DNA from 3 places in the Pelomonas candidula genome. Region 1 is predicted to be linked to each of the others. Evidence: riboswitches for the same ligand, from Rfam matches in the RefSeq annotation. Region 1 holds a riboswitch; each other region holds the start of a gene.
What was found. A riboswitch is a leader RNA that binds a small molecule or an ion and turns the genes downstream of it on or off. The one in region 1 is predicted to bind cyclic di-GMP.
Positions count from the first base shown of each region.

Region 2: linked by a shared signal. The riboswitch ahead of fliE (flagellar hook-basal body complex protein FliE) and the one ahead of ACG04R_RS08150 (hypothetical protein) in region 1 are both predicted to bind cyclic di-GMP.
Region 3: linked by a shared signal. The riboswitch ahead of ACG04R_RS15630 (S53 family peptidase) and the one ahead of ACG04R_RS08150 (hypothetical protein) in region 1 are both predicted to bind cyclic di-GMP.

Region 1 covers NZ_JBIGIC010000003.1:414,956-419,160, forward strand. Annotated here, with positions in the region: gene ACG04R_RS08140 (ABC transporter ATP-binding protein) at 1-183, shown strand, start outside; gene ACG04R_RS08145 (hypothetical protein) at 196-1,653, shown strand; cyclic di-GMP riboswitch class I at 1,775-1,875, shown strand; gene ACG04R_RS08150 (hypothetical protein) at 1,971-2,834, shown strand; gene ACG04R_RS08155 (potassium transporter Kup) at 2,918-4,205, shown strand, end outside.
Region 2 covers NZ_JBIGIC010000010.1:255,497-259,701, forward strand. Annotated here, with positions in the region: gene fliF (flagellar basal-body MS-ring/collar protein FliF) at 1-1,575, opposite strand, end outside; gene fliE (flagellar hook-basal body complex protein FliE) at 1,583-1,897, opposite strand; cyclic di-GMP riboswitch class I at 2,348-2,441, opposite strand; gene ACG04R_RS20075 (FliM/FliN family flagellar motor switch protein) at 2,846-3,748, shown strand; gene ACG04R_RS20080 (FliM/FliN family flagellar motor switch protein) at 3,756-4,097, shown strand.
Region 3 covers NZ_JBIGIC010000007.1:178,201-182,405, forward strand. Annotated here, with positions in the region: gene ACG04R_RS15630 (S53 family peptidase) at 1-1,702, opposite strand, end outside; cyclic di-GMP riboswitch class I at 1,751-1,846, opposite strand; gene ACG04R_RS15635 (sensor histidine kinase) at 1,988-3,280, shown strand; gene ACG04R_RS15640 (LytR/AlgR family response regulator transcription factor) at 3,277-4,041, shown strand; gene ACG04R_RS15645 (molybdopterin-dependent oxidoreductase) at 4,028-4,205, opposite strand, start outside.

The DNA.
Region 1 (4,205 bases):
ACCGGCAGCGTCAGCGAGATGGCCGGCCTGATGGGCCGCCTGGGTGTGCAGCCGCTCAAGCGCACGCCACTGGAGGCCGGCCGCGAGCGCGTGCTGGCGCGGCTGCCCGCCGACACGGCGTTGCCAGATGGCGTCGCGGCCGACCGCGTGAACCTGGACGACCTGTTCGCCGAGCTGACCTGACCTGACCTGACCATGACTGCAAGCTACAACCAGATCCTGCTGGCGGCCTGGCGCCAGTCGAACACGGACGGCAGCCGCTGGTTCCGCATCGTGTTCTACAGCGTGGTGCTGGTCGGCCTGGCCGTCGCGGTGTGGTTCATGCCGGTCATGCAGATGCGCATCGCCCTCGTCTGCGCGGTGCTCGTCTTTGCCCTGTTCGGGCTGTGGGTGCTGCTGCTGGTGAGCCTGCTGGAGCAGAACCACCCCACCACCACCCGCCTCGTGCCCGGCCAGCTGCGGCGGCTGCGCCAGGCCGCGCTGGTCGCTTGGTTGCTGATCAGTGGCGCGCAGGGCGTGCTGGTGTGGCTGATCCTGGCAGAGCGAGTGCCGTTGGCGCCGCTGCTGCTCGCGGCCGCCGCGGCCGGCGTGGGCGTCGCCTGGACGCAGCGCCACTGGATCTGGGCCATCGTGCTGTACACGGGCCCCTCCCTCATCACGCCGCTGCACCTGCAGCAGCGCCTGGCACCGCTGTGGCACGCGCTGGTCGATGTCTGGCAGCTGCAGCCCTGGGCCTGGCTGGCGCTGAGCCTCGTCGTGCTGGGCGCACTGCTGACGCAGGTCTTCGGCAGCGGAGATGCCGCCCACCACGCCGCCTACGAACGGCGCCGGCGCATGCTCAGGGCCGCACGCAATGGCATGACCGGCAACCGCGCCGGCATCGCCAACCTGGGCCGCGCCGGCGAATGGTTCGCGTGGCCGGTCGACGCCGGCGTCTCCCGGTGGCTCTCGCATCTGCTGGCCCGGGCGCAACCGACGCAGGCCAGCGTGATGGCTCGGGCCGAACTTGCGCTGCACGGCCTGCAGCACTGGCTGAGCCACTCGGTCAGCATGGCCCTGACTCTGGCGTGCGTGGTCCTGGGTGGCACCATGACGTTCAGGCTGTTCGGCATCTCGCCCGGCGCCATGTTCAAAGGCATGGCGCCAGCCATCGCCATCGGGCTGGGCATCGCCGGCTTCAACCCCGGCTTCGGGTTGCGCAACATGCTCTGGCATACGCGGCGCGAACAAGCGCTGCTGGTGCTGCTGCCCGGCATGCCCCAGGGCCCGCAGCTGAACCGTGCCGTGGCCTTCCTCCAACTGCGCCACTTCCTGCTGGCCTGGCTCGCGACGACGCTGCTGCTGGTCGGCCTGTTGATGCTGGCCGGCATGCCGTCGCTGCTGAGCCTGTCCATCGCGGCCCTGCCGCTGGGCATCCTGAACCTCACAAACGCGCCGGCCAGGATGCGTGCGCCGACGCCATGGGCGACGTCGCGTCCGGTGCTGGGCTTCTTCCTGGCGTACTCGGTGCTGTGGGCGCTGTGCGCCTTCGTGGACGGGCTGGTCTGGCCGCTGATGGCCGCCAGCGTGGTGCTCAGTACGGTGCTGCTGGCCCGGCGCTGGCGCACGCTGAGCCAGGCGCCATCGGCCCTGCCGGCCGGTCGGCTGGCCTGAGCAAGCCCGCCGCAAGCTTCAGAAACCGCCCGTCGCGAGCCGCCCGCCGCTCTTCCGGCGGGGGTGGTGATTCGTGAACTGGCGCACGGACGTGACAACGCTTGCATCCGCACACTGCGCCCCATGCAGTCGGCAAACCCGTTGAAAAGCGGGGACGCAAAGCCTCCGGTCTTCCCTGCCCCCAACCCTTGCCAAGGGGCAGCAGATAGCGGGGCCGCCCTGGGCGGACAGGGTCATGTCCGCAGCGTGGCACACGGGGAGGTGCCGGCTACTGCCCGGTAGCCCCACCCATGCACCAACCCGAAAGCACTCACGCCATGAAGACCCGCCTCATCACCACCGCCGTACTCGCCGTCATCGCCCAGCAGGGCTTCGCCGCCGACGCGACCGCCACGCAGACCGCCCAGCTCACCGGCCTCGTGCGCCTCGTCAAGAGCGATGGCAAGACCGTCATCGCCCAGGCCGCGCCGCTGCTTGTCACCACCAACGTGACGACGAGCAAGCTGCCCGAGATCACCGTCAGCGACAAGGACGCCTTCCTGAGCTCGCTGGGCCGCTGCGCCTTCAACTTCCAGTACGACGAGGTCAGCGCCACGGCCGTGGCCAGCAGCACCAACCGCCTCTACGGCAATGACGCGCTGATCGCACAGAACACGCAGATCGCGCTCACGCCCAAGGTCGTCAGGACGATCTGGACCCAGCCCTACCTCGTGGCCGGCGCGAACAACGTGAAGATCGTCGTCAACGCCGACTCGAGCGCACCGAGCATCGGCTGGGTGCGCATCAACGTGACCGGCACCTGCGGCGCGGCGACACCCGCGCCGGCGCCGGCGCCCACCACGGCCCCCAAGCCCGCGCCCGCCCCGGCGCCCACTGCCTCGGCCCCGACGCCTGCGCCGGCACCCGTCACCTACATCCAGCCCGGCTCGGGCGACTGGAACAACCTCAACACCGCGTGGGGCTACAGCAACTACGCCGTGACCCAGCTCAAGGGCAAGGGCTATGCGAAGTACGACGCGGTCGTGCGCCTGAACGCAGCGCTCACCGCGGCGATCACCGCGAAGAAGATCTCCAGCGGCGACTACGCCTCGCTGATGGCCGCCTGGAACGCGCTGCTGGCCGACCCCGCCTTCAAGGCCGCGATGGCGGCCATCGTGCCGACGACCGCCGGCAGGAAGTGAAATCGGCGCCGCCGGCAAGGCGGCTGCAAGCTCGGCTCTCGCCGAGGTGGCAAGCTGCCGCGCCCTGAGCGATGCTTGCCCCCATGACGACCGCGACCGACGCCTCCACCGACACCCCGCCCACGCAGCACCGCCACGGCCTCGCCGCACTGACGCTGGGCGCCATCGGCGTCGTCTACGGCGACATCGGCACCAGCCCGCTCTACACGGTCAAGGAGATCTTCACGCCGGCCACCGGCGTGGCCGTCACGCCGGACGCGCTGATCGGCGCCATCTCGGCCATCGTCTGGGCGCTGATGCTGGTCGTCACGCTGAAGTACGTCGTGCTGATCCTGCGCGCCGACAACCGCGGCGAGGGCGGCGGCCTGGCGCTGACGGCGCTGGCCACGCAGGCCGTGCGCGAGCGCCCCGGCCTGCGCCGCTTCCTGCTGCTGATGGGCGTGTTCGGTGCCACGCTGTTCTACGGCGACAGCGTCATCACGCCGGCCGTCTCCGTGATGGGCGCCATCGAGGGTCTGGAGATCGTCAGCCCCCACCTCGAAAGCTATGTGCTGCCACTGTCCATCGCGGTGCTCATCGTGCTCTTCGTCGTGCAGAAGCACGGCACCCATGTCGTGGGCCGCGTGTTCGGACCGGTCATCCTGCTGTGGTTCGGCGTGCTGGCCGTGACCGGCGCAATGCAGATCGCCCACCAGCCGGCCATCCTCGCGGCACTGAACCCGCTGCGCGCGCTGGAGTTCCTGGCCGGCCGCGGCTGGCAGGTCTTCGCCGTCGTCGGCGCCATCGTGCTGGCACTGACCGGCGCCGAGGCGCTGTACGCCGACATGGGCCACTTCGGCGCGAAGCCCATCCGCCTCGCGTGGACAGGCATCGTCTTCCCCGCGCTGGCGCTGAACTACCTCGGCCAGGGTGCGCTGCTGATGGCCGACCCCGCCGCCATCGACAACCCGTTCTACCGCCTCTTCCCCGCGGCGCTGGTGCTGCCGGTCGTGGTGCTGGCCGCGGCAGCCGCCGTCATCGCGTCCCAGGCCGTCATCTCCGGCGCCTACTCGATGACCAAGCAGGCCATCCAGCTCGGCTTCCTGCCACGCATGCCGGTGCGCAACACCTCGGCCGCGGAGGCCGGGCAGATCTACATCTCCAGCGTGAACTGGGCCCTGCTGGCGGGCGTGCTGGGCGCGGTGCTGCTGTTCCGCAGCTCCTCGGCACTGGCAGGCGCCTACGGCATCGCCGTCACGCTGACGATGATGATCACGACGGTGCTGACCTTCTTCGTCATTCGTCACGGCTGGCGCCTGCCCGCGCCGCTGGCCTGGGGCGCGACGGCGTTCTTCCTGGCGCTGGACGCGCTGCTGGTGGCCGGCTGTGCGA
Region 2 (4,205 bases), on a different contig from region 1:
CTCCAGCAGCGGCGTCACGGCCGTGCGCGGGCCTGCCACGGCGGGCTGGGCCTCGGAGGCGGCGGCCAGCGCGGGCTCGGCCGTCTGCAGCGTGGTCGGCGCGGCCTCCGCGGCGCGCGGCGTGGCGGCCGGGCGCGGCGCCACGGCCTGCTGCGCCATGCGCAGCACCGGGCGGGCGATCAGCAGGTAGCCCAGCAGCAGGGCCAGGCCGTAGGCGGCCCAGCCACCGACGTCGATCCAGGTGTCGTGCTCCTCCCACCACTGCGGCGGCACGGGCGGCTTGGGGAAGCTCATGGCCGACAACGTCAGCTTGTCGCCGCGGTCGGCGTCGATGCCCAGGCCGCTGCGCAGCACGCGCTCGATGCCTGCGATCTGCTCGGGCGTCCATTTCGGGGCGCCGGCGGGTGCGGCTGCGTCGTTGAGCAGCACGGCCACGTTGAGGCGCTCCAGGCGGCCGCGGCTCTTCTTCACCTGGGTGATGTTGCGGTCGTAGGCGTACTGGCGGGTGGAGGCGTTCCGGCGGTTGGTGGCGCCGCCGTCCTGCGCGCCCGAGGCGGCCGTGGCCGCTTCGCTGACCGGGCGGTTGCTCAGCGAGCCGGGCACGCCCAGGGCCAGGGCCTGGCGGTCCTGCTCGTCGCGCATGGCCTCGCTGGTGACCTTGGGCGCGTTGCCGTATTGCTCGCGGGTCTCCTGCACACGGTCGTTGTTGATCTCGGCCGTGACGCTGAGGCGGTAGTTCTGGTCGCCGAGCACGGGGGCGAGCAGCTCGCGCACGTTGGCGCGCACCTCGTCCTGGACGCGCCGCTGCGGTTCGTTGGCGGCGGCGGCGTCGAAGCCCTCGCTCAGGTCCACGCGGGCCGAGAGCAGATGGCCCTGCTGATCCACCAGGCTGACGCGCTGCGGGTCCAGGCCGGCCACGCTGCCCGAGACGAGCTGGATGGCGGCAGCGATCTGTTCGTTGGAGAGCTGGCGGCCCGGCTTGAGCGTCAGCACGACCGACGCGGAGTTCTTGTCCGCGCTGCTGACGACGAAGGCGCTCGACTTGGCCAGCGCGAGGTGCACGCGCGCGGCGGCCACGGCGTCGATGGCCATCATGCTCTGCGCGAGTTCGCCTTCGAGGCCGCGGCGGAAGCGCACGTCCTGCACGAACTGGCTCACGCCGAGCGGGTCGTTGTGGTCCAGCAGTTCCAGGCCGGCCGGCAGCCGGGCAACCACGCCCTTGCTGGCCAGCAGCATGCGCGCGCGGCCCAGCTGGCCGTCCGGCACCAGCACCTGGCCGCTGTCGGGATGCAGGCGGTAGGGCACGTGCTCGGCATCGAGCACGGGCAGCACGTCGGCGGTGGGAATCTGCTCGTGGGCGCCGTACAGCGGCTTGTAGTTGGCCTGGTCGCGCCACAGCAGCAGCGCGACGACCAGCGTGCCCAGCAGTGCCAGGCCGATCACCGGCCAGGCCTTGCGGACCCAGTCGCCCGTCAGGCTGGGCCGGCCGCGCCAGAGCTCGGCGGCGCGCTGGCGCCAGTCCGGCGCCGGCAGCAGTCTGGCCTCGGTGGTTCGCGTGGAAGGAAGGGTCTGCATGGAGGGCTCAGAACTGCAGCTTGAAGAGGTCGTCCATGGCGCCCATCACCTTGTTGCGCACCTGCATGAGCATCTGGAAGGACAGGTTGGCCTGCTGGCTGGAGAGCATGGCGCCCACGAGGTCGTCGCTCTCGCCGCGCTCGACGGACTGCATGCGCGCCTGGGCGTCGTGGCCCTGAGCGTCGACGCGGCGCAGCATCTGCTCGAAGCCGTGTGCGCCGGCCTGGGCACTGCCGGCGTCGGCAGCGGCGGCAATCTGCTCGGCCTCCTGCTGGACGCCCTGCAAATCACGGCCAAGGGCGGCCAGCCCGTGGCTTTCCATATTCATGCCAGTAACCATCGCGTCCATGTCCATAACTCCGTCATCATGAATCGTTCAGGCGAGCGGAATCCTTCGTGTCGGCAGGTATGCCTGCCATCAACGAATATCAATAACGCTCGAAATAGGCTCTGCCGACCGGCCCGAGTATTAAAGTGCGGGCGTGGCTCGGGAATATATTCAAGACAAAACGATGCCCTGACCCGAGGAATTGGTATCCGGGCCGGCGGGATGTTTGGAATTGAAAATGGCAGAGCGCGCCGCGAATCGAGATGTCGCGAGCGCAGACCAGGCGGTCTAGGAGGTCGAGAAGAACCTGAACATGAAATGCTCCCTGTGTTGCACGGGGGCACGATCGGCGAGCAGCCGGCAGGTCGCAACAGGCCGCGCGAGGCGGCCCGGCTAGGCATGAGTAGCCAGTGGTGCATGCGTCACATGCACCGCAGACTCAGGTCTGGCAACCCCGCTATCGTGGCCGGCCCGGAGGCCGGCTGTAGACCGGAGGCTTTGCGACCCCGGCTTTCGCACGGGTGTGCCCTGATGCCCCGAACTGTAGCGCAGCAGTCCGTTTTTGACGGCATACGGTAAGAAAACTGACGAGCTGAAACATCCAGAGTGTGAACTGGTTCACGCTCGACGGGGGTCGCTCCCCCTTGTGCTGTTCGAAAAACAGCCCTTTTTGCCGTGATTTGAAATCTCCGCCCGAGGCGTGGGGTTAATTGCCCTGGCGGCCCGGATACCCTCCAGGTTTGCTGTGATTTTTTGCCGCCGGTCCTGCCCTCCAGGGGTTTTAGGCGGACGCCGGCGTGCAGAAATTAAATCGCGCACATAAAATCTAGATCCGTTATCGGGAACGATCGGCCACACGGGATTCAGCCCGGTGGTTCAGGTATTCAACACCACCTTGCCAAGCCCCCCGGCACGCCGGGCTGTGGTTCGGCCCCAGCCTCCATGTCCAACACCCGCACCGTTCGCGCCGGCGCCCAGCCGCGCGCCACGACCTCGCCGCTGCAGCGGCTGGACAGCCGCAGCCTCGGCCGTCCCACCCATCTGCTGCCCCGGGTTGCCGAGGAACTGCGCCAAGCGCTGAACCAGGCACTGCAGCAGCACTGGAACCTCCGCTACCAGACGTCCTACGACATCGTGGCCGCGCGCGTCACGCCCTTCGACGGCGGCGCGGAGCCGCCGACCCCCGGGCGCTGGCTGCAGACGCCCGAGGCGCGGGAGCCGCTGGCCTGCCTGATCGAGCGCGGCCTGGTGCTGCACATGCTGGCGCAGCGGCTGGGACTGAAGACGGTGGCAGATGCTCCCGCCGAGACGGCCACCGAGGACCGCCTGCGCCATTCGCTGGCCCGCAGCCTGGCCGAGCGCTGCCTGCGCGCGCTGGGCCAACTGGCACAGGGCACGGAAGCGCCCGCGCAAGGCATGGCGCCATTGCAGCCGCTGGGGGCCTGGGTGCCCGTGTCGCTGCCGCGCATGCCGGCCGGCGCCTGGTTGCTCAGCCTGGATCTCTGCGCGCCCGATCTCGAGCCGACCACCGTCAAGCTGGTCATCGATGGCGGCGTCATCGACGTCGTGCTGCGTGCGTTGGCCGCGGCCTTGCGCGGCACCCGTGGCATCCGCAAGGCCGGCGCCACGCCCTCGCTGGGCAAGCGCCTGCCGCTGCTGCTGAAGGCGCAGCTGCTCGAGCAGCGCCTCCCGCTGGAGGCCGTGCTGGCCCTGAAGCCAGGGTCGCTGATCCCCGTGCACCTGGAGCAGGCCACCGTGCGTGTCGAGGGCGCCGCGCTCTTCCACGCGCAGGTGGCCGAGCACCAGGGCCAGTTGTGCCTGACCTCTTTCCAAGACCTGGAGTGATCCCGCAATGAACGACCTCGACACGATGGACGGCTTGATCGACATGATCGACGTGGCGGCCGAGCCTGCTCCCGAAACGCGCGCACCGCGCCGCGACATGCCGGCGCTGATGCGCAAGATCTCGGTCACGCTGACGCTGGAGGTCGGCGAAGCCCGCATCTCGCTGCACGACCTGGCCCAGCTGGAACCCGACAGCGTGGTCGAGCTCGACACGCTGGCCGGCGCGCCGCTGACGCTCAAGGTCAACGGCACCGCCATCGGCCGCGCCGAGGTCGTCGTGAGCGGCGACAGCCACGCGCTCAAGGTCATCGAGATCGACGGCCTGGACCTCGACCAGCTTGGGGCATGAGCGCCGCGCGGGGCCGCCCCAAGCAAGCTCGCTCCCGCTCGGCGGGAGTGAGCCCGGACTTGGGATGCCCAGTGGGCATCCCATGCCTGGCGAACGCCTTGTCGCACT
Region 3 (4,205 bases), on a different contig from region 1:
CCAGAGCGATGGCGGTGCTGCTGGCCGACAGGCTCATGCCGCTGGCCGCACCGCTGATGCTGATGGACAGCGACGTGGCACCGGGAGCGCTGTAGCCGATGCTGGCGCTGAGCGCCTTGCCGGCCACGCCGCTGATGCTGGTGGTCGTCAGCTGGGGCCCCGCCGAGGTCGTGGTCGTCGTCGTGGACGTGGACGTGGATGTCGAGCTCGTGCTGGACGAGGTGGCCGCGCCCAGGCTGGTCAGCAGCGCGCTGACGTTGGGCGTGCCCCAGCCGGTGGGCGTGTCGTAGCCGGTCTTGGCCGTGCAGGTGGTGCAGCTGCCGTTGCTGCCGCTCGACACGTCCTTGAAGACGGTGGCGTAGGTCGTCGGCACGGCGCCGATCTGCTGGTAGATGGCCGCGTGCGGCTGGCCCAGCAAGGCCTTGGCCGAGGCGACGCGCACGGCGTTGGCCACGGCGAAGAGGCCGGCCCATTGCGGCGTGGACAGGCTGGTGCCGCCTGCGCTGACCCAGCGCACGGTGGTCGTGCCGGAGGCGATCAGCGCCACGTACTGGCCGGAGTTGGGGTCGGCGTTGAAGGCCACGTCGGCCACCGCGCGGCGCGCGTAGCCGCTGATGCTGCCGCTCTGGTAGCTGGGCAGCGCGACGTAGGCGCTGGTGCCACCGCCGGTGCCGGTCCAGGTCGTCTCGCTGCGCGAGCCGCTGCCGCTGTAGGTCAGCGTCGTGCCGCCCACGCCCACCACCTTGCTCGACACCGACGGCCAGGACACGGCCGCGCCGTTGTCGCCGGTGGCGGCCAGGTAGGTCATGCCGCTGGCGGAGAAGATGCTGTCGTAGCTGCCGACCCAGCTGCCCTCGGACGCGCCGAAGCTCATGGACACGACGCCCGTGCCCATTTTGTTGGCCAGCGCCACGCCGTTGGACAGGCTGGTCACGCCGGCGTCCGGTGCCTCGATGAGGACGATGCGGGCCAGCGGCGCGGTGGCGTGTGCCCATTGCACGTCGAGCGCGATCTCGGTGGCCCAGCCGCTGTCGTAGGCGGGCGCCGTGGCGGTGAGCGCGCCGGCCGTCGTGCTGTAGGCGATGACCAGCTCGCAGCCACTGCTGGACGCGGAGGCCAGCGGCAGCGTGGCGGTGGCCGCCAGCGTGCGAGAGGTGCAGGTGGGCAGGCCGAACTTGCTGTTGAAGGCGGCCAGCTCGGCGACGACGTTGGGGTCGTGCTTGGCGTTGACGATGTAGATGGTCTGGCCGGCGCCCAGCTGCGCGGCGGAGGCCGACAGCGCCGGCAGGCCGTACGCGGCGCGGATCTGCGCCGGCGTGTACGTGGTGACGGTCGTCGTCGTGGCCATCGGCGCGGCCTCGCCGCTGGCAGCGGCCAGCGCGGTGCGGCGCTGGGCGTAGTCGTCCAGCGCGGCGAGCGTCAGGCCCTTGGTGGCGATGCCTGCTGCGGCCTGCGTGCGGTGCGGCTCGGCGTCGGCGCCGATGTCGGCGGGCGGCTCCAGCTCGGCAGCGGCGATGTGGAAGCTGTGGCTGGCCTCGGCGCCGGCGGCCGGGTCGAGATCCACGCTGAGCGCGACGTCGGTGGTCGCCGCGCTGGCCTGCACCGTGGCCGTGGTGTCGGTGCTGCTCGCGCCGCCTCCGCAGGCGGTCAGTGCCGCGGCGGTCAGGAGGCTGAGGGTCCAGGTGAGACGGTTGCTGCGCATGGCCGGTGTCTTGCAGTGAAGAGGGCCACGCCGGACAAGACCTCAGGTCTTGGCGGCCCCGCTGCCATGGCACTTGCGTGATGCACGTGCTGTAGGCCGGAAGCTTTGCGTCCCCATCTTTCGACGGGTTTGCCCTCTGGGTTGGTAAACGGGTTCAGTCTAGGCGCCGGGTGGGGCTTCAGATGCAGGCCGCTGCGGCCGGCGCGTGACTTCTGCCGCGGTGCCTGGGCATGACTTTCGTTGCCATCCGTATCTGCAGTTTCGTTGCTTTGTGTCGCGCCTGAAATGCACGCGCTTTCATGCTGCGGTGCGCGTCTCGTGCAGCGCTGGTGGCGCTTCGTGCGTGTGCTGCGGCGGTTCGCCGCTCCGACGCGAGCCGACCGGCCGCGCGCCTCTAGAGTGCCGGCCATGCACAGCGCCAATCCCCTCGCCCACGGCAACCGCTTCCAGCGCGCCTACTACCGCTGGGCCCTCCCGTACTACGAACGCTACGGCCAACAGGACCCGGCGCTGCGCGAGCGCGTCGAGCTCATCGACATCCACCTGTACTCGCGCCGCGGCCTTGGCGCCTGGGTGGGCTGGCTGCTGGGTCTGGCCGGCACGGTGGCGTGGGTGCTCGGCAAGGGCGCGACCTGGGGCGCGGCGCTGGGCACCGGCATGCTGGTCTGGGTGCTGCTGAGCATCGGGCTGCTCATCATCTGGCTGAACCCGAAGCGCAGGCCTGGGCGGAACGGCTTCAGCATCGTCCGTTTTGTGCTGATCCTCGCCGTGATGGTGCTGGCCGTGGTCTGCGGGCGCGGCCTGCACGACGGCCAGCTCGACGGCGACCGCATGCTGGCGGCGCTGCGCGCCTCGACCCACACACTGCTGCCGATGGCCGCGGGCCTGGCGCTGCTGATGGCGGGCGTGGCGCGGGTCGGGCGGGCGGCGTACGAACAGCAGTTGTCGCGGCTGCAGCTGGTGGCCGAGCGCGATGCCGCCGCGCGCACCGCCGCCGAGGCCGACCTGCGACTGTTGCAGGCGCAGATCCACCCGCACTTCGTCTTCAACACGCTGGCCACGCTGCAGCACTGGGTGGACCGCCGCGACGAGCGCGCCGGCCCGCTGCTGCGCGAGCTGACGGGCTTCCTGCGCCGCAGCACCGAAATGCTGGGCCGCCCCACCGTACCGCTGGCCGATGAGGCGCTGGCTGTGCGCCACTACCTCGCCATCCTGGCCACGCGGCTGGATGGCCGCGTGCAGGGCGACGTCGACATCGCGCCGGGCCTGGCCGCCGAACCGGTGCCGCCGGGCCTGCTGCTGACGCTGGTGGAGAACGCCGTCGAGCATGGCCTGGAACCCAAGATCGGTGGCGGCCGCCTGACACTGGCGGGCGGCCGCGAGCCGGACGGCCGCTGGTGGCTGCGCGTCGACGACGACGGCCTCGGGCTGGCGGACGGCGCCGAAGACGACGTGGGCCTGGCCAACCTGCGTCAGCGGCTGCGCCACCACTTCGGCGAGCGCGCCCGCTTCACGCTGCAGCGCCGCGCCGAAGGCGGCGCACGCGCCGAGATCCTGATCCATCCCGAGACGACATGACCCGACTGCTGATCGCCGACGACGAACCTGCGCCCCGTGAACAACTGGCCGACGCGCTGACCCAGGCCTGGCCCGACGCGCGCATCGTGGCCCAGGCCGAGCACGGCGCCGACGCGTGGGACCAGTGGCTGGCCCATGAGCCCGACGTCTGCTTCCTCGACATCCGCATGCCCGGCCTGTCGGGCATCGACGTGGCACGGCGCATCGCCGGCCGCTGCCCGGTGGTGTTCGTCACGGCCCACGGCGACCACGCGTTGCAGGCCTTCGACGCCGGCGCGGTGGACTACCTCGTCAAGCCGCTGGAGCCGCAGCGGCTCGCGCAGACGGTGGCGCGGCTGCGCCAGAACCAGCAGCGTCCGGCGCCGGCCGGCGACGCGCTGCAGCAACTGCTCGCGCAGCTGGATGCCCGCCAGCGCCGCCCGGCCTGGCCCGACACGCTGCAGGCCGCCGTGGGCAAGGAGGTGAGGCTGATCCGCGTCGGTGACGTGATCTATTTCGAGTCCGACAGCCGCTACACGCGCGTCGTCTACGCCGAGGCGGGCGAGCAGCGCGAGGCCTTGCTGCGCACGCCGCTGAAGGACCTGCTGGCGCTGCTGGACCCGGCGCGCTTCCAGCAGGTGCACCGCTCCACCGTCGTCGCGTCCGCGCAGATCGCCAGCGCGCTGCGCGACGACGACGGCAACATGGCGCTGCGCCTGCGCGGCTCGCGCGACACGCTGACGGTGTCGCGGCCCTTCCAGGGCCTGTTCAAGGGACAGTGATCTCCACGGCGATGCCGCTCAGCACCGCGTTGCCCGACAGCGGGTCGCGCATCGCGTCGTCCAGCAGCGCGTTCATGTTGACGCCCGGCCGCTCGCGCGCCACGCCCAGCTGCACGCCGTCCAGGTCGTGCCCCCAGCCGTGCGGCAGGCTGACGACGCCGGGG